3 regions of the Streptomyces sp. NPDC044984 genome follow, and region 1 is predicted to be linked to each of the others. Evidence: predicted binding sites of a transcription regulator. Region 1 holds the regulator's gene; each other region holds the start of a gene.
The links. Region 1 encodes HrcA, which represses chaperone genes, less so after heat shock. Its sites were predicted from a motif close to TTNGCACTCNGNNNNNCNGAGTGCNAA; they were not measured.
Positions count from the first base shown of each region.

Region 1 (9,394 bases):
GCGGGCGGGGCCGGCGCGGTGGGTGACCCAGTGGACGGTGCCGCGCACGCAGACGGCGCTGCCGCGCGCGGTGTGGTCGGGCGACGCGGAGCCGAACCAGCGGGCGGCGTTCACCGGGAACGGCTGGAGGTCGACGCGCTGCCCGCCGAGCCGGACGTCGAGGCGGCGCGGCTCCGCGCCGTCGAGGTCGTCGAGGAGCCACAGTTCACCGGCGCTGGAGTAGACGACGCGGGTGCCGTCGCCGGCGGCGTGGCGGGCGTAGAAGCCGTCGAGGGGGGTGTGCCTGCGGAGGTCCGATCCGTCGGCGAGGGAGGAGTACAGGGCTCCGGTGCCCTCGTGGTCGGAGAGGAACGCGATCCGGTCCCCCGCCCACAGCGGGTACTCGATGTTCCCGTCGAGGTCCTCGTGCAGCCGTACGAACTCGCCGTCGCCCTCGCGGTCGATCCACAGCTTGCCCGCCGTACCGCCCCGGTAGCGCTTCCACCAGGCGGCCTCACGGCTCATCGGCGCGGACAGCAGCACGGTGTGCGGGCCCTGGGCGACGTCGCCGACGGGGCCGTGGGGCAGGGTGGTGGCGGGACCGCCGTCGAGGGGGACGGCGCGGGCCCAGGTGCGGCGGAAACTGGCCTGGCCCTGGGAACTGGTCACCAGGACCCGGCCGTCCGCCGTCCAGCCGCGCGTCCGGGTGGTGGGGCTGCCCCAGTGGGTCAGGCGTCTGGCGGGGCCGCCCTCGACGGGCGCGACGTGCACCTCGGGGGCGCCGTCGCGGGTGGAGGTCCAGGCGACGGTGGTGCCGTCGGGCGAGATACGGGGGTGGGTCACGGGCACGTTGTCGGCGCTGACCCGCCAGGCCCGGCCGCCGTCGAGCGGGGCGAGCCACACGTCGTCCTCGGCGGTGAAGGCGACCAACTCGCCGTGCAGATGCGGAAACCGGAGATAAGCGGCGGATGCGACCGATGCGGGCTGTGTCACCCGATCACCCTATGCAGGCGCGGGCGGTCCTGGACAGGGGTTCCGATCACTTGCCCTCGACGGGGCGACACGACGGGTACTGCTCGCACCACACGGTCGTCGTGACGGTCACGGTGACGGTGGGGTCCGGGCCTCGGTGCGTGGGGTCGCCCACGCGCGGCGGGCTGGTGGAGTCGCAGTCGCCCAGGCCGTCGACCCGGAACACCTGCTTCCCGCCGACCTTCGCGGTGATGTTCCCGCGGACGCAGGCACCGTTGACGGCGTGGGTGATCTTCCCGGTGACGGTGATCTCCTTGCCGTCCCGCGTCTCGCCCTGGCAGTCAACGGAGGCGACGGTGTCCTCGTCCGCGGACGGTGAGCGGTCCTTGTCCCCGAAGGACGCGGTGCAGCTGAGCCAGCGCACGCCGGCCTTCTGCCGGTTGAGCTCCTCGGTCACGGTCTCGTCGGTCGTGAACGCGACGGCCGCGGAGCTGAGTCCGCCGCCCTCGCACGCGGTGACCCCGGCCACGGCGGCCACGGCGAAGCCGACGGCGAGCACCGGTCGCGGGATCCGTTTCATCGCCCCCATGAACGGCAGCCTGCCACCGTCACCGGCGGCGCGGTAGGGCGCATACGGCCACTTGCTTCCTTCCGTCCCCGTCCTCGGGGGCTCCGCCCCGGGTTCGGGACGGGAAGGGGCGGCGGCGGCGAGGAAACCCCCGGTCAGGACCAGCGCCCCGTACGCCCGAGCAACAGCGCCGCCGCAGCCGTACCGGCCGTGGACGTACGCAGCACACTCCGCCCCAGCCGGTAGGCCCGCGCCCCGGCCGCCTCGAAGAGGGCCAACTCCTCCGGGGAGACACCGCCCTCGGGCCCGACGACCAGCACGATCTCGCCGGAGGTGGGGAGTTCGGCGGTCGCGAGGGGTTCGGTGCCGCTCTCGTGCAGCACGGCCGCGAACTCCGCATCGGCGAGAAGTGAGGCAACCCGCCTGCTCGTCGCCGCGTCCGCGACCTCGGGGAAGCGCACCCGGCGGGACTGCTTGCCGGCCTCCCGGGCCGTCGCCCGCCACTTGGCGAGGGACTTCAGCCCGCGCTCGCCCTTCCACTGCGTGATGCAGCGGGAGGCCGCCCACGGCACGACCACGTCGACGCCGACCTCGGTCATCGTCTCCACGGCCACCTCGCCCCGGTCACCCTTGGGCAGCGCCTGGACGACCGTCAGCCGGGGGAACTCCTCGGGTTCCTCGACGACTTCACCGAGCCGCACGATCAACCGGTCCTTGCCCTCGGCGGCATCCACCTCGCCCTCGGCCCAGCGCCCGGCCCCGTCGGTGAGGACGACCCCCTCACCGGCCCGCAGCCGCTTCACGGAGACGGCGTGCCGCCCCTCGGGGCCGTCGAGCACGTAACGGCCGGTGCCGTCCGTGTCGAAGTGGTCGACGACGAACACCGGCGCGGTCATCGGGCACCTCCCGCCGACAACGCCGTGCGGGCGGCGGCCAGTTCGGCGGCCAGCACCTCCACCAGCTGCCCGGCGGGCAGTTCGCGGGCCATCCGGTGGCCCTGCCCCGCCCACAGCGCCAGGCCCTGCGCGTCACCGGCCTTGGCGGCGGCCTTGCGCAGCGGCGCGGTGAGGTGGTGGACGTCCGGGTAGGCGGCGGGCGCGTACGGGCCGTGCTCGCGCAGGAAGCGGTTGACCAGGGCGCGGGCCGGGCGGCCGGAGAAGGCGCGGGTCAGCTCGGTGCGGCCGTACAGGGGGTCGGTGAGGGCCTGCTTGTGCAGGGCGTGGGCGCCGGACTCGTGGGCGGCGACGAAGGCCGTGCCGAGCTGGGCCGCGTCGGCACCGGCCGCGAGGACCGCGGCGATCTGGCCGCCGCGCATGATGCCGCCGGCGGCGACGACCGGGATGCCGACGGACTCCCGGACCTGGGCGACGAGGGAGAGCAGTCCGAGGCCGGAGCCGTCCACCTCCGGCATGTCGCGGTGGGTGCCCTGGTGGCCGCCGGCCTCCACGCCCTGCGCGATCACCGCGTCGGCGCCGGCCCGTTCCACGGCCTGGGCCTCCTCCGCGGTCGTGGCGGTGACCAGCGTGAGCGTACCGACGCGGCGCAGGGAGTCCAGGACCTCGCGGGCCGGCACACCGAAGTGGAACGACACCACCGGCACCGGGTTGTCCAGCAGCACGGCGAGCTTGGCGTCGTAGCCGTCGTCGCGGCCGCTGTCGGGGTCGCCGAGCTCGGTCTCGTACCAGGAGGCCTCACCGGCCAGCTGGTGGGCGTAGACGCCGACGGCGGCCGGGGCGGCCGTCTCCGGCTGCGGCAGGAAGAGGTTGACGCCGAAGGGCCGGGAGGTCAGTCCCCGCAGTTGCTTGATCTCCTGGTACATCCCGTCCGCGGTCTTGTACCCGGCGGCCAGGAAACCGAGCCCGCCCGCCTCGGACACGGCCGCGGCGAGCTGCGGCACGGCGACACCGCCCGCCATGGGTGCCTGCACGATCGGGTGCGGGCAGATATCGGTCAGCACGGAGGACATGACGGCATGTTGTCACGTCCTCCGACCAACGCCGAATCCGCCCTTCCTCTTGGCATAAGCCACTTTTCGGCGGGGCGGCGACAAGGGCGCCGCCCCGCCGAACGAGCGCGTCAGCGCCCGTTGAAGGCGTCCTTCAACCGCGAGAACAGCCCTTGCTGCCCCGGCTGGAACTGCCCCGTGGGCCGTTCCTCTCCCCGGAGCTTGGCCAGCTCGCGGAGCAGGCGTTCCTGTTCCGGGTCGAGCTTGGTCGGGGTCTGGACCTCGACGTGGACGATGAGGTCGCCCCGGCCGCCGCCGCGCAGGTGCGTGACGCCCCGGCCGTGCAGCGGGATCGACTGGCCGGACTGGGTACCGGGCCGGATGTCGACCTCCTCCATGCCGTCCAGCGTCTCCAGCGGCACCTTGGTGCCGAGGGCCGCCGCCGTCATCGGGAGGGTGACCGTGCAGTGCAGGTCGTCGCCGCGCCGCTGGAACTGCGCGTGCGGGAGCTCGTGGATCTCCACGTACAGGTCTCCGGCGGGACCGCCGCCGGGCCCGACCTCGCCCTCGCCGGCCAGCTGGATCCGGGTGCCGTTGTCCACACCGGCCGGGATCTTGACCGTGAGGGTGCGCCGGGAACGGATCCGGCCGTCGCCCGCGCACTCCGGGCACGGGGTGGGGACGACGGTGCCGAAGCCCTGGCACTGCGGGCAGGGGCGGGAGGTCATGACCTGGCCCAGGAAGGACCGCGTGACCTGCGAGACCTCACCGCGGCCCCGGCACATGTCACAGGTCTGCGCGCTGGTGCCGGGCGCGGCGCCCTCACCGCTGCACGTCGTGCAGACGACGGCCGTGTCGACCTGGATGTCCTTGGTCGTGCCGAACGCGGCCTCGTCGAGCTCGACGTCGATGCGGATCATCGCGTCCTGGCCCCGGCGGGTGCGCGAGCGCGGCCCGCGCTGCGACGCCGTGCCGAAGAACGCGTCCATGATGTCGGAGAAGTTGCCGAAGCCACCCGCCCCGAAGCCGCCCGCGCCACCGCCGCCGGTCTGCGAGAGGGGGTCGCCGCCGAGGTCGTAGACCTGCTTCTTCTGCGGGTCCGACAGCACCTCGTAGGCGGCGTTGATCTCCTTGAACCGCTCCTGCGTCTTGGGATCAGGATTGACGTCCGGGTGCAGCTCGCGGGCGAGCCGCCGGAAGGCCTTCTTGATCTCCTCCTGCGAGGCGTCGCGGCGCACGCCGAGTACGGCGTAGTAGTCCGTGGCCACTACGACTCCGCCAGGATCTGTCCGACGTACCGTGCCACTGCGCGTACCGCTCCCATCGTTCCCGGGTAATCCATGCGGGTCGGTCCGACCACGCCGAGCTTGGCAACCGCCTCGCCGCCCGAACCGTAGCCGACCGACACGACGGACGTGGAGTTGAGTCCCTCGTAGGCGTTCTCGTGCCCGATGCGCACGGTCATGCCCGAATCCCCCGCCTCACCGAGGAGTTTGAGGAGCACGACCTGCTCCTCGAGCGCCTCGAGGACGGGCCGGATCGTGAGGGGGAAGTCATGTCCGAAGCGGGTGAGATTGGCGGTGCCGCCGATCATCAGCCGCTCCTCGTTCTCCTCGACGAGCGTCTCCAGGAGGGTGGAGAGCACCGTCGAGACCGTACCGCGGTCCTCTGCCTCGAACGCCTCGGGGAGATCCTCCACCAGGCTCGGCACATCGGCGAACCGGCGGCCCGCGACCCTGCTGTTCAGACGGGCCCGCAGGTCCGCCAGGGAGGACTCGCCGAACGGCGCCGGGCAGTCGACCATGCGCTGCTCCACCCGGCCGGTGTCCGTGATCAGCACCAGCATCAGCCGCGCGGGGGCCAGGGACAGCAGTTCCACGTGCCGCACCGTGGAGCGGGTCAGCGACGGGTACTGCACGACGGCGACCTGCCGGGTCAGCTGCGCGAGCAGCCGCACGGTCCTGGCCACCACGTCGTCGAGGTCGACGGCGCCGTCGAGGAAGTTCTGGATGGCCCGCCGCTCGGGCGGGCTCATGGGCTTGACGCCGGCGAGCTTGTCGACGAACAGGCGGTAGCCCTTGTCGGTGGGGATGCGCCCGGCGCTGGTGTGCGGCTGGGCGATGAAGCCCTCGTCCTCCAGGGCCGCCATGTCGTTGCGCACGGTGGCCGGGGAGACGCCGAGGTTGTGCCGCTCGGTGAGGGCCTTGGAGCCGACGGGCTCCTCGGTGCCCACGTAGTCCTGGACGATGGCGCGCAGCACCTGGAGCCTGCGTTCACTGAGCATCGCGCACACCTCCAGAGCCTTCCGCGCGGTACCTTCCCTGTCCGCCTGGCACTCTTCGTACGCGAGTGCCAGACTTCCCCGCCCAGTGTACGGCCGGAGGGTACGCCCCGGGCAAGGCCGGTCCCCGCGCCCCCGCGCCGGGCGGCGTCGTCCCCGATAGCGTCCCGGTATGACCGTGACTTGGGAAGAGTCGGGATGGGAGCAAGTGGCCTCCGGAGTGGGGCGGTGCCGGCTGCCGGGGTGGGACTGCACGGTGGGGCTCGTCGCCGGCGCGGACGGGGTGCTGCTCGTCGACGCGGGTTCCGGCCTGGGCGAGGGCGCGCGGTTGCGGACGGAGGCGCAGGCGCTCACCGGTCGCCGTGTGACGCATCTCGCGCTCACCCACCCCCACTTCGACCACGTCCTCGGGGCGGGGGCGTTCGCGGGCGCGGAGGTGTTCGGCGCGGTGGGCATGGACACGGTGCTGACGGGCCGCGGGCGCGAGGAGCTGCGCGCGGACGCGGTGCGTCACGGGCTGGACGCGCGCGTGGCCGAGGAGGCCGTGGACGCACTGGTCCCGCCGCGGCACGCGGTGTCCGGCGAGTGGACGCTCGACCTCGGCCCGGCCGGCGGCCGGCAGGTGCTGCTGGCGAACGTGGGCCCGGGCCACACCGCCCACGACCTCGCGGTCCTCGTCCCCGGCGACCCGGAGGTGGTGTTCTGCGGCGACCTGGTCGAGGAGTCGGGCGAACCGCAGGCCGGCCCCGACGCCGTACCGTCCCACTGGCCGGCCGCGCTGGACCGGCTCCTGGAGTTGGGCGGCGAGGACGCGCGGTACGTCCCCGGCCACGGCGCGGTGGTGGACGCGGCGTTCGTACGGGCCCAGCGCGACGCCCTGGCGGCCCGTTTCGGCGTGTCGCACTGATCGCCGCGGACGGGATCCTCGTATCGTCATCAGAATGCGCCAGTACTCCGCCGATCTGACCCCTCCGTGGAAGAAACCGCAGCCGGTCCCCGAGGTCGCGGCCGAGCCCGGCCTGGTGGTGGAGGAGCCCGGCACCGGCTTCTGCGGCGCGGTGATCCGCTGCGAGGCGGGCACGGTGACGCTGGAGGACCGCTTCGGCAAGCACCGGGTGTTCCCGCTGGAGCCGCGGGGCTTCCTGCTGGAGGGACGCGTGGTGACGCTGGTGCGGCCGGCCGCCGGTCCTCGGCGGCCCGCCCGTACGGCATCCGGTTCGGTGGCCGTCCCCGGCGCGCGGGCGCGGGTGGCCCGCGCGGGGCGCATCTACGTCGAGGGGCGGCACGACGCCGAGCTGGTCGAGAAGGTGTGGGGCGACGACCTGCGCGTCGAGGGGGTGGTCGTGGAGTACCTGGAGGGCGTGGACGACCTGCCGTCGATCGTCGAGGACTTCTCCCCCGGCCCGGACGCGCGGCTGGGCGTCCTGGTGGACCACCTGGTGCCGGGGTCGAAGGAGTGGCGGATCGCGGAGGCGGTGACGAGCGAGCACGCGCTGGTGGTGGGCCACCCGTACATCGACGTCTGGGAGGCGGTGAAGCCGGCGTCGGTCGGCATCGAGGCGTGGCCCCGGGTGCCGCGCGGTCAGGACTGGAAGACGGGGGTGTGCCGGGCGCTGGGCTGGCGCGTGGCGAACACCGGGGAGGCGTGGCAGCGGATCCTCGGCTCGGTGCGCTCGTACAAGGACCTGGAGCCGCAGCTCCTGGGCCGCGTGGAGGAACTGATCGACTTCGTCACGGCACCGGCCTGACCCCGGGGGCCGCGCTCCCGGGCCCCCTTTCCAGCCCTTCCGGCGTTTGAGGAGCGGGGTCCGGGGCGGAGCCCCGGGTCGGGACGGGAAAGGGCGGCGGGGGCGAAGAGACCCCTGTTCAGTCCACCAGGTCCCGCACCACCGCGTCGGCGAGCAACCGCCCCCGCAGGGTGAGGGCCGCGCGGCCCTCGTCGTACGCCCCCTGCCGGAGCAGCCCGTCCGTCAGGGCCCGCCGCGACGCCTCCAGCCCCGCCTCCTTCAGCAGAGACAGCGGCACGCCCTCCTCGAGCCGCAGCTCCAGCAGGATCCGCTCCACCCGCCGGTCCTCGTCCGTCAGGACCTCGCGCCCCGCCCCCGGCGACCGCCCCTCCGCCAGCGCCGCCGCGTACGCGCCCGGGTGCTTGACGTTCCACCAGCGCACCCCGCCCACGTGCGAGTGGGCGCCGGGTCCCGCGCCCCACCAGTCGGCGCCGCGCCAGTACAGCTCGTTGTGCAGGCAGCGGCCGGCTTCGGAGGTGGCCCAGTTCGACACCTCGTACCAGTCGAAGCCCGCCGCGGACAGCATCTCCTCGGCGATCAGGTAGCGGTCCGCGTGCACGTCGTCGTCGGTCATCGGCACCTCGCCGCGGCGGATGCGGCGGGCGAGCTGCGTGCCCTCCTCGACGATCAACGCGTACGCCGAGACGTGGTCGGGACCGGCGCCGATCGCCGCCTCCAGGGACGCCCGCCAGTCGGCGTCGGACTCCCCCGGCGTGCCGTAGATCAGGTCGAGGTTGACGTGCTCGAAGCCGGCCGCGCGGGCCTCGGCGACGCACGCCTCGGGGCGGCCGGGGGTGTGCGTGCGGTCGAGGACCTTGAGCACGTGCTGCCGGGCGCTCTGCATGCCGAAGGAGATGCGGTTGAAGCCGCCCGCGCGGAGGGTCGCCAGGTAGGCCGGGTCGACCGACTCCGGGTTCGCCTCCGTGGTGACCTCCGCGTCCGGCGCCAGCCCGAACTCCTCCCGGATCGCGCCCAGCATCCGTACGAGGTCGTCGGCGGCCAGCAGGGTCGGCGTACCCCCGCCGACGAACACCGTGCGGACCTCGCGCGGGTCGTCCCCCAGCACCTTGCGGGCCAGGCGGACCTCGTCGGTCAGGGTCCCGGCGTAGTTGTCGCGGGAGGCCAGCACCCCGCCGCTGCCGCGCAGCTCGGTCGCGGTGTAGGTGTTGAAGTCGCAGTAGCCGCAGCGGGTCGCGCAGTACGGGACGTGCAGGTAGAACCCGAGGGGGCGGTCGGCGGCCCCGGCGAGCGCGGACGCGGGCAGCGCGCCGTCGGCGGGGACGGGCTCGCCGTCGGGGAGTGCGGAAGGCATGTGCTCCATTGTCCCGCACCGGCCGCGTCATTCCGCCTGGAGCACCAGCAGGGCGAGATCGTCGGCCGGTGGACGGGCCCCGAACTCATGCACGAGCTGTGTGATCCGTTCCGCTATCAGCTCGGCGTCCATCCCCGCGCACCCCGCCAGGGCCACGGCGAGCCCGTCGCCGTCGTCGAACTGGCGGGAGCCGGAGCGCCGCTCGGTGACTCCGTCGGTGACGCAGAGCAGGGTGTCGCCCGAGTACATCTCGAAGGTCTCGCTGGTGTAGGTGGCGTCCTCGACGACCCCGAGCAGGGTCTGCGGCTGGGCGACGGCACGGACCGAGCCGTCGGGGGCGAGCAGCAGGGGCAGGGGGTGTCCGGCGGAGGCAAGGGTGCAGCGGACGCCGCCGGCGAAGGGGACGAGTTCGCCGTAGAGGAGGGAGAGGAAGCGGGTCTGGGGGCCGTCGCCGGGGGCGGTCGGGCGGGCCCCGGCGGCCACCAGGGCGCGGGCCGCGGCGTCGGCGGCCTCGGTGGCGTCGTCGAGGAGGAGCTGGTTGAGGCGGTCG
Region 1 is NZ_JBEZBE010000023.1:97,249-106,642, reverse strand. It holds gene AB0A94_RS24475 (PDZ domain-containing protein) at 1-972, opposite strand, end outside; gene AB0A94_RS24470 (hypothetical protein) at 1,019-1,540, opposite strand; gene AB0A94_RS24465 (16S rRNA (uracil(1498)-N(3))-methyltransferase) at 1,675-2,415, opposite strand; gene AB0A94_RS24460 (nitronate monooxygenase) at 2,412-3,485, opposite strand; gene dnaJ (molecular chaperone DnaJ) at 3,596-4,732, opposite strand; gene hrcA (heat-inducible transcriptional repressor HrcA) at 4,732-5,748, opposite strand; gene AB0A94_RS24445 (MBL fold metallo-hydrolase) at 5,918-6,652, shown strand; gene AB0A94_RS24440 (DUF3097 domain-containing protein) at 6,687-7,493, shown strand; gene hemW (radical SAM family heme chaperone HemW) at 7,612-8,844, opposite strand; gene AB0A94_RS24430 (ATP-binding SpoIIE family protein phosphatase) at 8,872-9,394, opposite strand, start outside.

Region 2 (9,394 bases), on a different contig from region 1:
CTATCTCAACCATGCAGGCCTTCGGTTACAGTCTTGAACAACGCCGATGACCACCGCATGCCGGGGTCACCGCGCGGACGACAACTGAACACCGCTCATCCAGAGGGGCAGAGGGACACGGCCCGATGAAGCCCCGGCAACCCTCCAGTCGGTTCTTGTCACACGGACGTGGCGAGGCTCCCGGCTAGGGAAGGTGCCAAATCCGTCTCACGGCGAGGTGCGTCGTGAGGAAGATGAGGAGAAAGGGCCTCGCCTCCATGGCTGTGCAGACCGTTGCAAGCACCACCGAATCCGCCGCCGCGAACTCCGTCGACCTGGGCCCCGCCGCCGCGCTCTCCTGCCGCGAATGCGGACACCGGGTCCCCCTCGGCCCCGTCTTCGCCTGCGAGGAGTGTTTCGGCCCGCTGGAGATCGCGTACGACTTCTCGGCCCACGACACCGAGGAGCTCCGCAAGCGGATCGAGGCGGGACCCGCGAACATCTGGCGCTACGCGCCGCTGCTGCCCGTCCCGGCGGACGTGGCGACCAAGCCGAACCTGAACCCCGGCTGGACCAAGCTCGTCCAGGCCGACAACCTCGCGCGTGAGCTGGGCGTCGACGCCGGCAAGCTGTTCGTCAAGGACGACTCCGGCAACCCGACGCACTCCTTCAAGGACCGCGTCGTCGCCCAGGCCATCGAGGCCGCCCGCGCCTTCGGCTTCACCACCCTCTCCTGCTCCTCCACCGGCAACCTCGCCGGCGCGGTGGGCGCCGCCGCGGCCCGTGCCGGGTTCCGGTCCTGCGTGTTCATCCCGCACGACCTGGAGCAGGGCAAGGTCGTCATGGCCGCCGTCTACGGCGGTGAGCTCGTCGGCATCGAGGGCAACTACGACGACGTGAACCGCTTCTGCTCCGAGCTGATCGGCGACCCGGCCGGCGAGGGCTGGGGCTTCGTCAACGTCAACCTGCGGCCGTACTACGCGGAGGGGTCGAAGACCCTCGCGTACGAGATCTGCGAGCAGCTCGGCTGGCGGCTCCCGGACCAGATCGTCGTCCCGATCGCGTCCGGCTCGCAGCTCACGAAGATCGACAAGGGGCTGCAGGAGCTGATCGGGCTCGGGCTGGTCGAGGACAGGCCGTACAAGATCTTCGGTGCGCAGGCCGAGGGGTGCTCGCCGGTGTCCACCGCGTACAAGGCGGGGCACGACGTCGTACGTCCGCAGAAGCCGGACACGATCGCCAAGTCGCTGGCGATCGGGAACCCGGCGGACGGTCCGTACGTCCTGGACATCGCCCGTCGGACGGGCGGGGCGGTGGAGGACGTCACGGACGAGCAGATCGTCGACGCGATCAAGCTGCTGGCGCGCACCGAGGGGATCTTCGCGGAGACCGCGGGGGGTGTCACGGTCGGCGTGACCAGGAAGCTGCTGGAGAGCGGGGTGCTCGACCCGTCCTTGACCACCGTCGTGCTCAACACGGGTGACGGCCTGAAGACGCTGGACGCGGTGGCGGGGACGGGGCTCACGGCGACGATCCGTCCCAGCCTGGAGTCGTTCCGTGAGGCCGGGCTCGCTTGAGGACTGCTTCACCGTTCTCGTCCGCGGGCCGGTGGGGGCTGATCGCGCTCACGCGGCGGCAGCCGCATGCCGAACACAGTCCCGCGCCCCTGAGCAAGTCACCTGACCGGAGGTTTTGAAGTGAGCGTTACCGTGCGTATCCCGACCATTCTGCGTACCTACACCGGTGGGCAGGCCGAGGTGAGCGCCGAAGGGGCCACCCTCGCCGAGGTCATCTCGGACCTGGAGAAGAACCACACCGGGATCGCCGCCCGGGTGCTGGACGACCAGGGCAAGCTGCGGCGGTTCGTGAACGTCTACGTCAACGACGACGACGTGCGGTTCGAGCAGGGGCTCGAGACGGCCACCCCGGACGGGGCCGGCGTGTCGATCATTCCGGCGGTGGCCGGAGGCTGATCATTACCTTCGGTAATGACGGTTACCGAGTGTTTGGCTCATTGCCCCCTCCGTGAGAGAAGCGGAGGGGGCAATTCCATGGGATTGAGCGCGGTAGAGTTGGGGAACGCGCTCCCGGTCCACTGATCGGAAACACTGAATTCCTGCCGCAGGCCGACTGGATGCAGCCAAAGTGTCGGCACCTTCTGCGGCATTTGTGGCCTTTGTGTGGCCCGACTTGCCCTGGATTCAGGCGAATTCTCGCCACATTCCGGACCGGCGTCGTCCAGATTTCTCGTCCGACTGACCTGTTGCAGACGGCAGTTGGACAGATACATTCAGCCGCGGTCGACGCGTTCCGGCGCACGCCCCCAACCATTGGGGGGTGAGGTCTGACCCGGATCCGCGAAGTGCGGATCCGTGCAAGGGCCAGTAATAGGGGAGTTAGGCATGGCTCAGGGCACCGTCAAGTGGTTCAACGCGGAGAAGGGGTACGGCTTCATCGCGGTCGACGGTGGTGCGGATGTTTTCGTCCACTACAGCGCGATCCAGATGGACGGCTACCGCACCCTCGAAGAAGGCCAGCGGGTCGAGTTCGAGATCTCGCAGGGTCAGAAGGGCCCGCAGGCCGACATGGTTCGTCTCAGCGCCTGAACGCGCCATCAGCCGCAAGCATCTTCTGCCGACGAAGGGCCCGCACCCCCCGGGGTGCGGGCCCTTCGCCGTGCCCGGGGACGGCGCGCGGCGGTGTTCGCGTGCGGCTGAGCGCCCCCGCGACTCCCCGAAGGCGCTTGCACTCGCATGGGTCGAGTGCTAATCATTGCGTTAGCACTCTGAAGGTGAGAGTGACAACGAAGGACCGGGTCGGTGAGGCCCGCGGGCCGTGTGGGGCAAGGAACCACGGGGTCGGCGAGCCGTCCGTCGCGGGCGCGGGCGCGGTCCGAAGGAATCACCCCCAGTCCTGGAGGGACCACTTCACATGGCCAAGATCATCGCGTTCGACGAGGAGGCGCGGCGCGGCCTCGAGCGCGGCATGAACCAGCTCGCGGACGCCGTCAAGGTGACGCTCGGCCCCAAGGGCCGCAACGTCGTCCTCGAGAAGAAGTGGGGCGCCCCCACGATCACCAACGATGGTGTCTCCATCGCCAAGGAGATCGAGCTCGAGGACCCGTACGAGAAGATCGGCGCCGAGCTGGTCAAGGAAGTCGCCAAGAAGACGGACGACGTCGCCGGTGACGGTACGACCACCGCGACCGTCCTCGCCCAGGCCCTGGTGCGCGAGGGCCTGCGCAACGTGGCCGCCGGCGCCAACCCGATGGCTCTGAAGCGCGGCATCGAGAAGGCCGTCGAGGCCGTCTCCGGCGCCCTGCTCGAGCAGGCGAAGGATGTCGAGACCAAGGAGCAGATCGCCTCCACGGCCTCCATCTCCGCCGCCGACACCCAGATCGGCGAGCTCATCGCCGAGGCGATGGACAAGGTCGGCAAGGAAGGCGTCATCACCGTCGAGGAGTCCCAGACCTTCGGTCTGGAGCTGGAGCTCACCGAGGGTATGCGCTTCGACAAGGGCTACATCTCGGCGTACTTCGCCACCGACATGGAGCGTATGGAGGCCGTCCTCGACGACCCGTACATCCTGATCGCGAACTCCAAGATCTCCAACGTCAAGGACCTGCTCCCGCTCCTGGAGAAGGTCATGCAGTCGGGCAAGCCGCTGCTGATCATCGCCGAGGACGTCGAGGGCGAGGCCCTGTCGACCCTGGTCGTCAACAAGATCCGCGGCACCTTCAAGTCCGTCGCCGTCAAGGCCCCGGGCTTCGGCGACCGCCGCAAGGCCATGCTCGGCGACATCGCCATCCTCACGGGCGGCGAGGTCATCTCCGAGGAGGTCGGCCTCAAGCTGGAGAACGCGACGCTCGACCTGCTGGGCAAGGCCCGCAAGGTCGTCATCACCAAGGACGAGACCACCATCGTCGACGGTGCCGGCTCGGCCGACCAGGTCCAGGGCCGCGTGAACCAGATCCGCGCCGAGATCGAGAACAGCGACTCGGACTACGACCGCGAGAAGCTGCAGGAGCGCCTGGCGAAGCTCGCCGGCGGTGTCGCGGTCATCAAGGCCGGTGCCGCCACCGAGGTGGAGCTCAAGGAGCGCAAGCACCGCATCGAGGACGCCGTCCGCAACGCGAAGGCCGCCGTCGAGGAGGGCATCGTCGCCGGTGGTGGCGTGGCCCTGCTGCAGGCTTCCCAGGTCTTCGAGAAGCTGGAGCTCGAGGGCGACGAGGCCACCGGTGCCGCCGCCGTCAAGCTGGCGCTCGAGGCCCCGCTGAAGCAGATCGCCGTCAACGCCGGCCTCGAGGGCGGTGTCGTGGTGGAGAAGGTGCGCAACCTGACCCCGGGCCACGGCCTGAACGCCGCGACCGGCGAGTACGTCGACCTGGTCAAGGAAGGCATCATCGACCCGGCGAAGGTGACCCGTTCCGCCCTGCAGAACGCCGCCTCCATCGCCGCGCTGTTCCTCACCACCGAGGCCGTCATCGCCGACAAGCCGGAGAAGGCCGCGGCCCCGGCCGGCGGCGGCATGCCGGGCGGTGACATGGACTTCTGATCCTTCCGAGGATCGGATCCGTCCGTCACGTACCGAGGGCGGCACCCCCTGTTCCGGCAGGGGGTGCCGCCCTCGGGCGTTTCAGGCGGCGCACCACGGCACGCGGCGGACGCGCGGTGCCGTGCCCCGCGGGCACAGGTCCCGCAGCACCGCCTTGCGGACCCCCGCCGGACCGCCCACCGGGTGGCCGTAGAGGTCGGCGGTCGTCATCCCGGTCCCCGGCAGGGCGCGCAGGAAGACGTCTCGTGACCGGAGTCACATTCGGGCTCCGGGTGGGAATGCCTCCCCTCGCTTCCCGGTTGCCGCTGAACGTGCATTTAATGCACGCACACATACTGACCGGTATTCGCAGCAGAGGAGCCCCCACGTGACCGTCACCGCCCCGGACACCGCCGCTCGAGCGGCCGCGATTCTCTCCCGGCCCACCACGATCAACGGTCTGACCGTCCCCAACCGCATCGCCATGGCGCCGATGACCCGGATGTTCTCGCCGGGCGGTGTTCCCGGTGAGGACGTGGTGTCGTACTACTCGCGCCGTGCCGCGGCCGGTGTCGGGCTGATCGTCACCGAGGGGACGTACGTGGGGCACGAGTCGGCCGGGCAGAGCGACCGGGTGCCGCGGTTCCACGGGGAGGAGCAGCTCGCGGGCTGGGCGAAGGTCGCCGAGGCGGTGCACGCGGCGGGCGGCACGATCGTGCCGCAGCTCTGGCACATCGGCATGGTCCGCGAGCAGGGCCAGGCGCCGTACCCGGACGCCCCGGCGATCGGCCCGTCCGGGGTGCGCACGGACGGCACCGAGGGCAAGGGCGAGGCGATGACGCAGACCGACATCGACGACGTCGTCGCCGCGTTCGCCCGGGCGGCCGCCGACGCCGAGCGCATCGGCTTCGACGGCGTGGAGCTGCACGGCGCCCACGGCTACCTCATCGACCAGTTCCTGTGGTCCGGCACCAACCGCCGCACCGACGCCTACGGCGGTGACCCGGTGGCCCGCGCGACGTTCGCGGCGGAGGTCGTGGCGGCGGTGCGCGCCGCCGTGTCGCCCGAGTTCCCGGTCGTCTTCCGCTACTCGCAGTGGAAGCAGGACGCCTACGACGCCCGGCTCGCCGAGACGCCCCAGGAACTGGAGGCGATCCTCGCCCCGCTCGCCGCGGCCGGTGTCGACGCCTTCCACGCGTCCACGCGCCGCTACTGGCTGCCGGAGTTCGAGGACTCCGACCTCAACCTGGCCGGCTGGACGAAGAAGCTGACCGGGAAGCCCGCCATCACGGTCGGCTCGGTCGGCCTGGACGGCGAGTTCCTCAAGGCGTTCCAGGGGGAGGGCGCCGAGCTCGGCAGCATCGACAACCTGCTCGACCGGATGGAGCGGGACGAGTTCGACCTCGTCGCCGTGGGCCGCGCGCTGCTCCAGGACCCGGAGTGGGCGGCCAAGGTGCTGGCCGGCCGCTTCGACGAGCTGACGCCGTACGAGCCGGCGTCCCTGCAGACCTTGAGCTGAGCCGGCGTCCCCGCGGGCGCTGAGTCGAGTCGGCGTCCGTACGGGCGCCGAGTTGAGCCGGCGGTCCCTGCGGGCGCTGGGATGAGTCGGCGTCCCTGCGGACGCTGGGCCGAGTCGGCCGATGGCGCCCCCGGACGTGGGGGCGTCATCGGCTCGTCACTCGTTTTTAATTTGCTTAAGTCAATCAATCGCCTTAAGGTTGCCTGAGTCAAGTATTGGCCTGAGTCCCGACGGAGACCTCCTTCATGTCCGACGCACTCGACCGTTCCCCCACGCCCGGCACCGCCGCGCCGCCCAAGACCGGTGCCGTGGTGCCCGTACTGGCCTTCGGCGGCATCGTGGTCTCGCTGATGCAGACCCTGGTGATCCCGATCGTGGGGCAGCTGCCGCAGTACCTGAACGCCTCGGCGTCGGACACCGCCTGGGCCATCACCGCCACCCTGCTCGCGGCGGCCGTCGCCACCCCGGTCATGGGCCGGCTCGGCGACATGTACGGCAAGCGCCGCATGCTGCTGCTCAGCATGGCCATGCTGGTGGTCGGCTCCGTCGTCGCCGGACTCAGCGACTCCCTGGTCCCGATGATCGTCGGCCGCGCCCTGCAGGGCCTGTCGTCCGGTGTGATCCCGCTCGGCATCAGCATCCTGCGCGACGAACTGCCCGCGGAGAAGCTGGGCTCGGCCACCGCGATGATCAGCGCCTCGCTCGGCGTCGGCGGCGCCCTCGGCCTGCCCGTCGCCGCGCTCATCGCCGACAACTTCGACTGGCACATGCTGTTCTGGATCTCGGCCGCGCTGGGCGTGGTCGCGCTGGCCGCGGTGACGGCCCTCGTGCCGGAGTCGAAGGTGCGCACCGGCGGCCGGTTCGACCTGACCGGCTCGATCGGCATGGCGGCCGGTCTGGTCTGCCTGCTGCTGGCGATCTCCAAGGGCGGCGACTGGGGCTGGTCGAGCGGCACCACCCTCGGCCTGTTCGCGGCGGCCGTCGTCATCCTGGTGGCCTGGGGCCTCTTCGAGCTGCGCAACGACCAGCCGCTGGTGGACCTGCGCAGCACGGCCCGTCCCCAGGTGCTGATCACCAACCTCGCCTCGGTGGCGATCGGCTTCGCGATGTTCTCGATGTCCCTGGTCGTCCCGCAGGTGATGCAGCTGCCGGAGGAGACCGGTTACGGCCTGGGCCAGTCGCTGCTGTCGGCCGGCCTGGTCATGGCCCCGTCCGGCCTGGTGATGATGGCGCTGGCCCCGGTGTCCGCGCTCGTCTCCCGCGCCAAGGGCCCGAAGGCGACACTGATGATCGGCGCCCTGATCGTGGCCGCGGGCTACGGTCTGAACGTCCTGCTCATGGACGAGGTCTGGCACTTCGTGCTGGCGTCCTGCGTCATCGGCGCCGGCATCGGCTTCACCTACGGCGCGATGCCCACACTGATCATGAGCGCCGTGCCCGCCTCCGAGACGGGCGCCGCCAACAGCCTCAACACCCTGATGCGCTCCATCGGCACCTCCGTCGCCAGCGCCGTCGCCGGTGTCGTCCTGGCGCAGATGACCACGGAGTTCGGCCCGTACGCGCTGCCCTCCGAGAGCGCCTTCCGCACGGTCCTGGCGCTCGGTGCCGGCGCCGCGCTGCTCGGCTTCGCCATCGCCGCCTTCATCCCGCGCCGGCCGGCCGCGGCGGCGGATGCGCACGCCGTCGCCGAGGGCCCGACCGAGGAGCCCACGGGGGTGGCCTCCAAGGCGTAGACACGGTTCACCGCGGCTGACGGCCGCCGCCCCGGGGTCCTCCCGGGGCGGCGGCCGTTCGTCGTCGCGGCCGGTCGTGACCGGTGGGGCGCTCCGGACGAGTCCCGGGAACGTCCTGGGGACCGGGCCGCCGGGACGGAGGAGGGGGGCCGGCTCCGGTCGGCCGGGCCGCAGGGGCGGGAGAGGGGGCCGGCTCCGGGCGGCCGGGGTACGGGCCCGGGCGCGCTCTCCACCTCTGGTTAGACGCGGGAATCCTTCCGCGGACCGAGGGGAGCGGGACGGCCCGGACCATAGTCTCGATCACATCGGTAAGGCGACTCCTACAGGCCCCCACCAGCGGTTTCTCGGGTGCTGGATGCCTCACCGCCTTGGTCCGCATCCACCTGTGCCGCCGTTCCCCGGCACCACCCCGAGAGAGCACCGACATGAGAAGACCCGCCCTGCGCGCCGCCTCCGTCGCCGCCGTCGCGGCCGCCGCCTTCACCGTCCTGCCGGCGAGCCCGGCACACGCGATCAACAAGACCGTCTGCGGGGGCTGGCTCCCGAACCCCGAACTCACCCACGTCGTCAACGCGAACGCGCAGGACCATCACTGCTTCGCCAACGCGGGCAGCCTGGACGTGGCGATCTACGACATCGACGTCGTCTCGTCCGGCAACAACAAGGTGACCATCACCTACCAGCAGAAGCTGGGCGGGGCCGGCGAGGACATCACGCTGGAGAAGTGGCAGCGGCGCGACTTCAACAGCGCTCACAAGATCTCCCGGATCAGGATCCACTGAGGCAGGACCGCCTACTCCGCACGACCCCGCCCCCTCCCCTCCGGCACCGCGAAGGAAGAAACGTGAACACCTCCAAGACCAAGGCCGCCGCCGTGACCGTGCTCGCGACCGCGGCGCTCATGGCCCTGCCCGGGACCTCCGCACACGCGATCGACAAGGTCCCCGTCGAACACTGCGCGCTCTTCGGCCTCCAGGCACGCCCCGACCTGGCCCGCATCGTCAACAACGACGGCTTCGACCTGCACTGCTTCGCCAACGCCGGCACGCTGCAGGTGGCCGTCTACGACATCGACTACGTCTGGTCGGGCGACAACAAGGTGACCATCGGCTACCAGCAGAAGCTGGGTGGCGCGAAGCAGTGGGTCACGCTCGCGAAGAACACCCACCGGGACTTCGACAGCGCACACAAGATCTTCGAGATCAGGATCCACTGACCGCCCTCCGGCCGTCTTGGCCGTTTTGGCCGTCCGTACCGTTCGCGCCGTTGCGTCGTCCCGGCCGTCAGAGATTGCCCATCGGCTCGATGTCGACCCGCACCGGCGTCCCCCACACGCGCAGCACCTCGTAGTCGGTGAACTCGTGCACGATCCGGTACGCCATGGCGGCCCGGGGCCCGCGCCGCTGCGCCGCGATGTACAGCTCCGCCTCGCGCCGGTCCCGGCGCGGGGTGCCGCACAGCTGCCAGGTCTGGCCGTTCCACAGCTCCGGCAGCCAGCGCTGCTGCGGCTGCGGCCGGTCTCCGCGCACCCCGTACCGGGACGGCGCGGGCTCGGCGGGCCGGGCCTGCGGGGCGGGGCCGTTGAACTCGGCGCGGCGGGCGGCGCGGCGCCGGGTCTCGCAGAGCAGGC
Region 2 is NZ_JBEZBE010000021.1:13,361-22,754, reverse strand. It holds SAM riboswitch class I at 93-240, shown strand; gene thrC (threonine synthase) at 258-1,556, shown strand; gene AB0A94_RS22785 (MoaD/ThiS family protein) at 1,677-1,952, shown strand; gene AB0A94_RS22780 (cold-shock protein) at 2,382-2,585, shown strand; gene groL (chaperonin GroEL) at 2,911-4,533, shown strand; gene AB0A94_RS22770 (hypothetical protein) at 4,615-4,743, opposite strand; gene AB0A94_RS22765 (NADH:flavin oxidoreductase) at 4,901-6,031, shown strand; gene AB0A94_RS22760 (MFS transporter) at 6,277-7,764, shown strand; gene AB0A94_RS22755 (beta/gamma crystallin domain-containing protein) at 8,190-8,546, shown strand; gene AB0A94_RS22750 (beta/gamma crystallin domain-containing protein) at 8,609-8,980, shown strand; gene AB0A94_RS22745 (hypothetical protein) at 9,048-9,394, opposite strand, start outside.
Region 2: the regulator HrcA is predicted to act here: its motif matches at 2,722-2,748, upstream of groL (chaperonin GroEL).

Region 3 (9,394 bases), on a different contig from region 1:
CTCGGCGGCCTACGTCGTCGACGGCGGCGGTGCCCGCAAGGCCGACGACAAGGTCTTCCAGCACAACGGTGCCGGCACCCTGACCGTCAAGAACTTCCAGGTGTCCGACTTCGGCAAGCTCTACCGCTCCTGCGGCAACTGCGGGACCCAGTACGAGCGCCACGTCGTGATCGACAACGTCCTGGTCACGAGCCCCGGCAAGGTCATCGCCGGGGTCAACGCCAACTACGGTGACACCGCGACCCTCTCCGACGTGACGATCGTCGGCGACAGCAAGAAGAAGATCATCGTCTGCGAGCGCTTCGAGGGCAACGACAGCGGCGACGAGCCGACCGCGCTCGGCAGCGGCCCCGACGGCAAGTCCTGCGTCTACGAGCCCTCCGAGGTCACGTACGAGTAGGGCACACCGCACAGGGCGAGGGCCCGGCACCGCCGAACAGCAGCGGTGCCGGGCCCTCGGGGCGTTCTGCGAGCGGGTCGCTCAGTGGGCGTGGCCGTGGCCGTGACCACCGGCGGCGGCCGGCTCTTCCTCTTCCTTCTTCTCGACGACCAGGGTCTCGGTCGTGAGCAGGAGGGAGGCGATGGAGGCGGCGTTCTCCAGGGCGGAGCGGGTCACCTTGACCGGGTCGATGACGCCGGCCTTGACCAGGTCGCCGTACTCGCCGGTGGCGGCGTTGTAGCCGTTGCCCTTCTCGAGCTCGGCGACCTTGGAGACGATGACGTAGCCCTCGAGGCCGGCGTTCTCGGCGATCCAGCGCAGCGGCTCGACGGCGGCCTTGCGGACCACGGAGACACCGGTGGCCTCGTCGCCGGTCTTGTCGAGGTTGCCCTCGAGGACCTTGACGGCGTGGACCAGCGCGGAGCCACCACCGGAGACGATGCCCTCCTCGACCGCGGCGCGGGTCGCGGAGATGGCGTCCTCCAGACGGTGCTTCTTCTCCTTCAGCTCCACCTCGGTGGCGGCGCCGACCTTGATGACGCACACGCCGCCGGCCAGCTTCGCGAGGCGCTCCTGGAGCTTCTCGCGGTCCCAGTCGGAGTCGGTGGTCTCGATCTCGGCCTTGATCTGGCCGACGCGGCCCTGCACGTCCTCCTTGTTCCCGGCACCGTCGACGATCGTGGTGTCGTCCTTGGTGACGGTGACGCGGCGGGCGGAGCCGAGCACGTCCAGGCCGACCTGGTCGAGCTTGAGGCCGACCTCCTCGGAGACGACCGTGGCGCCGGTGAGGACGGCCATGTCCTGCAGCATCGCCTTGCGGCGGTCACCGAAGCCGGGGGCCTTGACGGCGACCGCGTTGAAGGTGCCGCGGATCTTGTTGACGACCAGGGTCGACAGGGCCTCGCCCTCGACGTCCTCGGCGATGATCAGCAGCGGCTTGGAGGCGTTGGCCTGGATGACCTTCTCCAGCAGCGGCAGCAGCTCCGCGATGGAGGAGATCTTGCCCTGGGTGATGAGGATCTGGGGCTCGTCGAGGACGGCCTCCATGCGCTCCTGGTCCGTCACGAAGTACGGCGACAGGTAGCCCTTGTCGAAGGCCATGCCCTCGGTGAAGTCCAGCTCCAGACCGAAGGTGTTGGACTCCTCGACGGTGATGACGCCGTCCTTGCCGACCTTGTCCATCGCCTCGGCGATGAGCTCGCCGACCTGCTGGTCCTGGGCGGACAGCGCGGCGACGGCGGCGATGTCGGACTTCTCGTCGATCGGGCGGGCCGAGGCGAGCAGGTCCTCGGAGACCGCGGCGACGGCGGCGTCGATGCCCTTCTTCAGCAGCGCCGGGGAGGCACCGGCGGCGACGTTCTTCAGGCCCTCGCGGACCAGCGCCTGGGCCAGCACGGTGGCGGTGGTGGTGCCGTCACCCGCGATGTCGTTGGTCTTGGTCGCCACCTCCTTCACCAGCTGCGCGCCGAGGTTCTCGTACGGGTCCTCGATCTCCACCTCGCGGGCGATCGTGACACCGTCGTTGGTGATGGTGGGGGCGCCGAACTTCTTGTCGATGACGACGTTGCGGCCCTTGGGGCCGATCGTCACCTTCACCGTGTCGGCAAGCTTGTTGACGCCGCGCTCGAGGGCGCGACGGGCGTCCTCGTCGAACTTCAGGATCTTCGCCATGGCAGCGGGAGCCCTCTCGGAATTCTGGGTGAAATCACTGCGCCCCGGGCGCCCGGTCCTTGTCGGATGCTGGGGCCAGGGGCGCAGTGGTTCGAGCAAAAGTGCTTGCTACGAGGTCGGGTTGTCCGGGGTGACCCCCGGATCTCCCTTACTTCTCGACGATCGCGAGGACGTCGCGGGCCGAGAGGACGAGGTACTCCTCGCCGTTGTACTTGACCTCGGTGCCGCCGTACTTGCTGTACAGAACGACGTCGCCGACCTTCACGTCGAGCTCGACGCGCTTGCCGTCCTCGAAGCGACCCGGACCGATGGCCAGGACGACGCCCTCCTGGGGCTTCTCCTTGGCGGTGTCCGGAATGACCAGGCCCGAAGCCGTGGTCTGCTCGGCGTCGAGCGGCTGGACCACGATGCGGTCCTCGAGCGGCTTGATGGCAACCTTGGAGCTGGCGGTCGTCACGATCCGACCTCCCCCTTCGGAGATCTCACGGGGTTAACTGTCTGAGGTGGCGACCAGGTGGATCCGTCGTCGCGGGTGCCGGACCTGCCCGTCGCGTGTTTGGCACTCTCCAGGGGGGAGTGCCAGACCTGAGACTATGACTGCGGTTAGCACTCGGTCAAGCGGAGTGCCAATTGCCTGCGGCGCGTCGCGGGGTGGGTGCGTTGTTCACACCGGGGTGCGCAGCCGACGGTGTCGCAGTGACCGTCACCGGGGGCCGCCGCCCCCAGGCCCCCGCTTCGGCCCTGAACGGGCCTCGCCCTCAAACGCCGGACGGGCTGAGGGGTGAGCGGTGCTCGCCGGGAACCGCCGGCGGACCGGTCTGCCCGACGTGGTCCTCCAGCTTGCCCACCCTCAGCCCCCGTTCCTCCAGTTCGTCCAGCACCCGCGCCGTCCGCTCCGCCAGCGACAGGGTCGGGGCCTCGCCCGACGGCACGGAGATGATGTCGCCGGGTTCCAGGTGGTGGGGGCCGTCGGTGTAGGTGAGGTGGCCGTCGGGTTCCAGGGTGACCCGCCACAGCACCACCGCCGCGATGCCGCAGTCGGCGGCGGCGCGCAGGGTGGTGGCGTCGTACGTGCCGTAGGGCGGGCGGAAGAGGCGGGGGCGGACGCCGAAGCGGGACGTGAGCTTGCGCTGCTGGCCGCAGATCTCGGCGCGCTGGCCGGCGTACGGCAGACCGCGCAGGGCGGGGTGGTCGAGGGTGTGGTTCTGCAGGCTCGCGCCGACCGAGCGCAGGCGGGCGAAGTGGGCGTATCCGGGGCCGGCCACCGTGTCCGTGAGGAACAGGCTGACGGGGAGCCGGTGCTCGCGCACCAGGTCGATGAAGCGGGGGTCGCGTTCGGCGCCGTCGTCGTAGGTGAGGAAGACGACCCTGTCACGGGTCGGGGCGCGGTCGACGACGGGCGGGAGGGCGCCGGACCCCGGTGCCGGCCCGGCTCCGGGCGACCGGCCCGCCCCGTTCCCCGTCCCGTCCCCCACCCCGCCCGACGGACCGCATCCGGCGACCGCGGCCAGTAGGGCGACCGCGGCCAGCAGGGCGACGGCGCCCGCCAGGAGGCCGGCCCTCACAGGTAGTCCTCCAGGCGGGCCACCGCGTACCCCTCCGCCGTGGCCTTGTCCAGGAAGCGGCGGATCATGTCCGGCATCGTGCCCTCCCAGTCCTCGCGGCCCCGGAAGTGGCTGAGGACGATGTCGCCGGGATGCAGGTCGCGGTCCCACTCGCGGTACTCCCAGCGGTCGGCGAAGACCTCCTCGTTCCAGAGGGGGACGTGGGTGATCCCGCAGGCCTTCGCGGCGCGCAGGGTGGCCTTGTCGTAGTTGCCGTAGGGCGGACGGAAGAGGACGGGGCGCTCGCCGTAGCGCTTCTCGATGACGCGCTGCATGCCGCAGATCTCGCGCTCCTGACGGGCGTAGGACAGGGCCGGCAGGTAGGGGTGGCGGAGGGTGTGGTTGTGCAGGCCGACGCCCCGGTCCTGCATCTCCTTGAAGTAGCCGTAGTCCTCCTTGACGAGGTAGTCGCTGAGGAAGGCGCTGTACGGGACCTTCAGCTCGCTCATCATCCGCAGGAACGCCGGGTCCTTCTCGGCGCCGTCGTCGATGGTGAGGAAGAGGATCCTCTCGTCGGTGGGGACGGTGGTGAAGACCGGGGGGAGTCCCAGCCGCCGGTGGCCGTCGACCTCGAAGCCGTCGCGGGTGGTGATCCTGGGTTTCCTCGCCGGGGGCGGCGGGGCGGTCAGGGGCACCTTCTTCAGTCCCCAGCGTTTCGCGGCGGCGACCCTCGCGGCGTGCGCCGCGCGCAGCTTGGTGGCGTAGGCGTCGAGCGCGCGGGCCGGGGGCGCCTTCAAGGGCTGCTGGCCGCCCGCCGGTTCGACCGGAGTGCCGTCGTCCGGTCCGCAGCCCGAGGCGATGGAGGCGAGAGCGAGTACCGCGAGGCCGATCCGCACCCCACCGAGCGGCCACTTTTTATCGTTTTGTCCTACTTCTCGCATGGTGCCGGATCCTCGCAGCCGTCCGGTCCGGAGCCGGCCCGACACCGCGGCCGGAGGCATACGGTCCACCGACTGGCCCACAATGAGGCCGTGAACGACCTCGCTCCCCTCCTCACCCCCGAAGGCCGCGCCCTCCTCGACGAGGTCCGCGACACCGACCCCGCGCACGAACTCGCCGTCGCCACCCGGCTGCGCCGCGAGCACCCCGCCGACCTGGTGTCGGCCGCGCTCGGCCAGGCGCGGCTGCGGCAGCGGGCGGTGGCCAAGTTCGGGGCGGAGGACGCCCGGCGGATGTTCTTCACGCCGAACGGGGTGGAGCAGTCGACGCGGGCGAGCGTGGCGGCGTACCGGGCGGGGCGGTTCAAGGAGCTCGGCGTGACCTCCGTGGCCGACCTGTGCTGCGGGATCGGCGGGGACGCGATCGCGCTGGCCCGCGCCGGGATCCGGGTGCTGGCGGTGGACCGGGACCCGCTCACCGCGGCGGCCGCGCGGGCGAACGCCGAGGCGCTGGGGCTCGCCGGGCTGATCGACGTACGGCAGGCGGACGTGACGGAGGTGGACACGGCCGGCTACGACGCCGTGTTCGTCGATCCGGCCCGGCGCGGCGGGCGGGGCCGCATCTTCGACCCCGAGGCGTACTCGCCCCCGCTGTCCTGGGCGGTCGAGGCGGCCCGTACGGCGTCGCGCGCCGCCGCGCTGAAGGTCGCGCCGGGCATCCCGCACGAGGCCGTCCCCGCCGACGCGGAGGCCGAGTGGATCTCGGACGGCGGGGACGTGAAGGAGGCGGTGCTGTGGTTCGGCACGGCGCCGGCGGCGGTCCGGGCGACCCTTCTCCCCGGCCCCCGCACCCTCCTCTCCCGCCGTCTGCCCGACCCCGCGGTCCGCCCGCCCGGCCGGTATCTGTACGAACCCGACGGCGCCGTCGTCCGGTCGCATCTCGTCGCCGAGGTCGCCGCGGAACTCGACGGCGGGCTCATCGACGCGACCATCGCCTACGTCACCGCGGACGAGCACCGCCCGACGCCGTACGCCACCGCCTACGAGCTCACCGACCACCTCCCCTTCAACGTCAAGAAGCTGAAGGCGCTGCTGCGCGAGCGTCAGGTCGGCACGCTGACGGTGAAGAAGCGCGGCTCGGCCGTCGAGCCGGAGGAGCTGCGCCGCAAGGTGCTGCCCAAGCCGCACGGCCCCGCGTCCGTCACGGTGTTCCTGACCCGTGTCGCCGGCGCCCCGACGATGCTGCTGGGGCACCCGGTGCGCTGAGGCACCGGACCGGGTCGCCTCAGGACGCGACGATCGCCTTGCCGATCGCGAAACCCTTGGCCGGCCCCTCGGGGATCACCGCGTCGGTGCCGTAGGGGACCCGGTGCTCGTCCGCGTACTTGCCCTTCTTCCGGTCGGGCGAGGTCAGGACGAGCACCGACCCGTCGTCGTCGAAGTCGTCGACGACCACGTACACCGGGATCCCGGCCCGCGCGTACTCGCGGCGCTTGCGGACCCGGTCGCGCTGGAGGTTCCGGTGGCCCGGCGAGGTGCCCTCGACGACCATCTTGACCCCGGCGGCGGCGACACCGAGACCGTCCTCGTCCGGGATCTCGTCGAGGTCGAGCGGGGCCACGAAGAGGTCGGGGATCCAGGCTTTCTGACGGTGGATGACGTTGCCGTCGTGGTGTGCCGCGTAACCGCTGCCTGCCAGATGCGCGTCCAGCGCTCTACGGAGACGGCCGATGAGCACGGTGTGACGACGGCGACCGGTAGGCGACACCTCGATGGCCCCTTCGATGATCTCGGCCCGGTAGCCCTCGGGGAGATCCATGGCCTTCCACGCCTGCCACAGGACCTCGTCCAGATCGGAAGCCTGCTCGGAAACGGGCTTGTCCACCATCACCGGGGCCACCTCTTCCGCGAGAGCGGTCATCGAGAAGCACCTCCTCCTTCAAGTGTGGGCGCGGGCGCCGCTGCGGCACAAGCGACACGGTGGCGCTACGAGTTCGGGGTGCGCGGCGTGCCGGGACCGGCGTCGATCAGCCGAACGAGTGATCACCTCACCTCAGCGACGCCCACAGCTCCCCCGCCTCCGGCTCGTCCGCCACCACGCGGTTGCGGTCCCAGGGGGCCGGGACGACCGGCATGGTGAGGGTCGTGACACCGTCGGACGGGAGGCCGCGCAGGCTCTGGGCGAGGCGCGTCAGTTCGCCGAGCGAGTCCAGGCCGGTGTCGGTGGTGAGGCTGCCGGTGACGGTGTCGGCGACCTGGTACAGCCGGGTGGGGCTGGTCAGCAGGTCCTCGTCCGCGATCTGCTCCAACAGGGCCTTCACCAGCCGGTGCTGGAGCCCTATGCGGCCGAGGTCGCTGCCGTCGCCGATGTCGTACCGGGTGCGGGCCAGGGCGAGGGCGTCCGTGCCGTCGAGGTGGTGGGTGCCGGCGTCCAGGGTGAGGTGGCTGCGGTCGTCGTCGATGTCCTCCTCGGTGGTGACGGTGACCCCGCCGAGCGCGTCGACCAGGCGGGCGAAGCCGGAGAAGTCGATCTCGACGTAGTGGTCCATGCGGACGTCCGTGAGCGACTCGACGGTCTTCACCGCGCACACCGGCCCGCCCACCTCGTACGCGCTGTTGAACATCACGCCGGAGGCCGGGCTGGTCGCCTCCCCGTCCTCCAGGGGGCAGGAGGGCCGGTCGACGAGGGTGTCGCGCGGGATGCTGACCACCGTCGCGGCACTCCGGCCGGCGTCGAGGTGGACGACCATGGCGGTGTCGGAGCGGGCGCCGCCGCTGTCGCCGCCGCCGAGCGCCCGGTTCTCCTCGCCGCTGCGCGAGTCGGAGCCGAGCACCAGGATGTTCAGGGACCCGGTCGGCAGGGGCTGGGCCGTGGCGGACGCGCCCGGGGACGGGGACGAGGACGGGGCGACCGCGGCCCTGGCGGGGCGGTCGTCGCCCAGGGCGTTGTCGATGTCGACGCCGGTGATGTTGTCGTTGAGCTGCCAGTACACCCAGCCGGCGGCTCCGGCGCCCAGGACCAGCAGGCCCGCCAGCGCCAGCCCCGTGATCCTCAGCGCCTTCGCCCGCCGGCCCGTCCGTATGCCCGAGCCCCCGGCCTCGGCCCCGTCGTCACCTGTCCCGCCGTCATCGGTCCCGCCGCTCTTCTCATGTCCCCTCACGAGCGAGAACATAAGTCCGAATTATGTCGAGCGGTGATTCCTGGTCGGCTTTCTTGTGAAATTCTCAGACTTCCGGCACGGCGTCCGGCGGTTCGAAACTTTCGGAGCGGCTCACGCCCCCGTCGGCGCCGCCGTACTGCTCCGCACCACCAGGCTCGTCGCCAGCTCCACCCGGGTCGCCGCCGCCGGGTCCTCGCCCCCGCCCAGATCGAGGACCAGCTTGGCCGCCGCCTCCGCCATCTCCGTCAGCGGCTGCCGCACGGTCGTCAGCGGGGGCCCCACCCAGCGGGCCACCGGCAGGTCGTCGAACCCGACCACGCTCAGGTCCTCCGGGATCCGCAGCCCCAGCTCGCGCGCGGCCTCGTACAGCCCGAGGGCCTGGAGGTCGTTGCCGGCGAAGACCGCGGTGGGCCGGTCCTCGCGGCGCAGCAGGGCGAGGCCCTGCCGGTAGCCGGCCTCGTGGTGGAAGTCCCCGGTCATGATCAGCCCGGGGTCGACCGGCAGCCCGGCGGTCTCCAGGGCGGCCCGGTAGCCGTCGATGCGGGCGCGGCTGCACATCATCCGCGTGGGTCCGCTGATCGCGCCGATCCGGGTGTGGCCCAGTTCGACCAGGTGCCGGGTCGCGGCGAGCCCGCCCTGCCAGTTGGTCGCGCCGATGGAGGGCACGTCGGTGCCCGGGTCGCCGGCCGGGTCCATCACCACAAACGGGATGGAACGGCTGGTCAGCAAGGCCCGCCCGGACTCGTCGAGGCCGGACAGCACGAGGATGACGCCGTGCGGGCGGCGCGCGGCGACCTGGTCGGCCCAGGTGCGTCCGGGCGTGAGCCGGCCCGCGCTCTCGGAGAGGACGACGCTCAGGCCCGCGTCCCGGGCCACGTTCTCCACGCCCCGGATGACCTCCATCGCCCAGGCGCTCTCCAGTTCGTGGAAGACCAGGTCGATCAGGGGCGAGCGGGTGGTCTCGGCGCGCCGGCGCCGGTAGCCGTGGGCGCGCAGCAGCCCCTCGACCCGGCTGCGGGTGGCGGGGGCGACGTCGGCACGACCGTTGAGGACCTTCGAAACAGTCGGGGCGGAGACGCCGGCCTCGCGGGCGATCTCGGCGAGGGTCGCCGTCCGGGCGCTGCGCCCTTGCGTCCGGGTTTCAGCGGGCTGCGGGGAAGTCATGGCGGCGATCGTAACCCTGCGAACCCTTCTGACGAACCCTTTCGGGAGCCACGGACCACCTGAACATTCGATTACCTATCCGAAACATTCGCCGAGAACCGTACGCAGGAGGGCCGTCCGTCCGCCCGGCGGGAACTCCATGACCACCGCGCCCCGGCATGACCCCGTCCCGCCCGGCGTCCGTCCGGCGTCCGTCCGGCGTCCGCCCGGCGGCGGGAGTGCCGCCGGTCCGCGTCGCCTCCTCCGCCCTCCCGTTCTCGCGATGTGCGCCCGGGGACAAGCGGGGCGTACCCCCTCTATCGTGAAACTGCTCACCAGGAGGGGGACTGATGGAGCAGTGGAGGAAGAGCGACTTACCGCGGTACTCCGCGGACGCCGTCACACGGGAACTGGTCGGACACATCTACCGCCGCATGGACTTCGCCGTGGCCATGACCAGGATGCTGGTGGCGGAGAGGTTCCGGGCGCACGGTCAGC
Region 3 is NZ_JBEZBE010000001.1:276,894-286,287, reverse strand. It holds partial or broken gene AB0A94_RS01475 (pectate lyase) at 1-400, shown strand, start outside; gene groL (chaperonin GroEL) at 482-2,110, opposite strand; gene groES (co-chaperone GroES) at 2,259-2,567, opposite strand; gene AB0A94_RS01460 (polysaccharide deacetylase family protein) at 2,869-3,675, opposite strand; gene AB0A94_RS01455 (polysaccharide deacetylase family protein) at 3,672-4,550, opposite strand; gene AB0A94_RS01450 (methyltransferase domain-containing protein) at 4,686-5,858, shown strand; gene AB0A94_RS01445 (Uma2 family endonuclease) at 5,878-6,513, opposite strand; gene AB0A94_RS01440 (LCP family protein) at 6,641-7,765, opposite strand; gene AB0A94_RS01435 (LacI family DNA-binding transcriptional regulator) at 7,865-8,917, opposite strand; gene AB0A94_RS01430 (hypothetical protein) at 9,247-9,394, shown strand, end outside.
Region 3: the regulator HrcA is predicted to act here: its motif matches at 2,714-2,740, upstream of groES (co-chaperone GroES).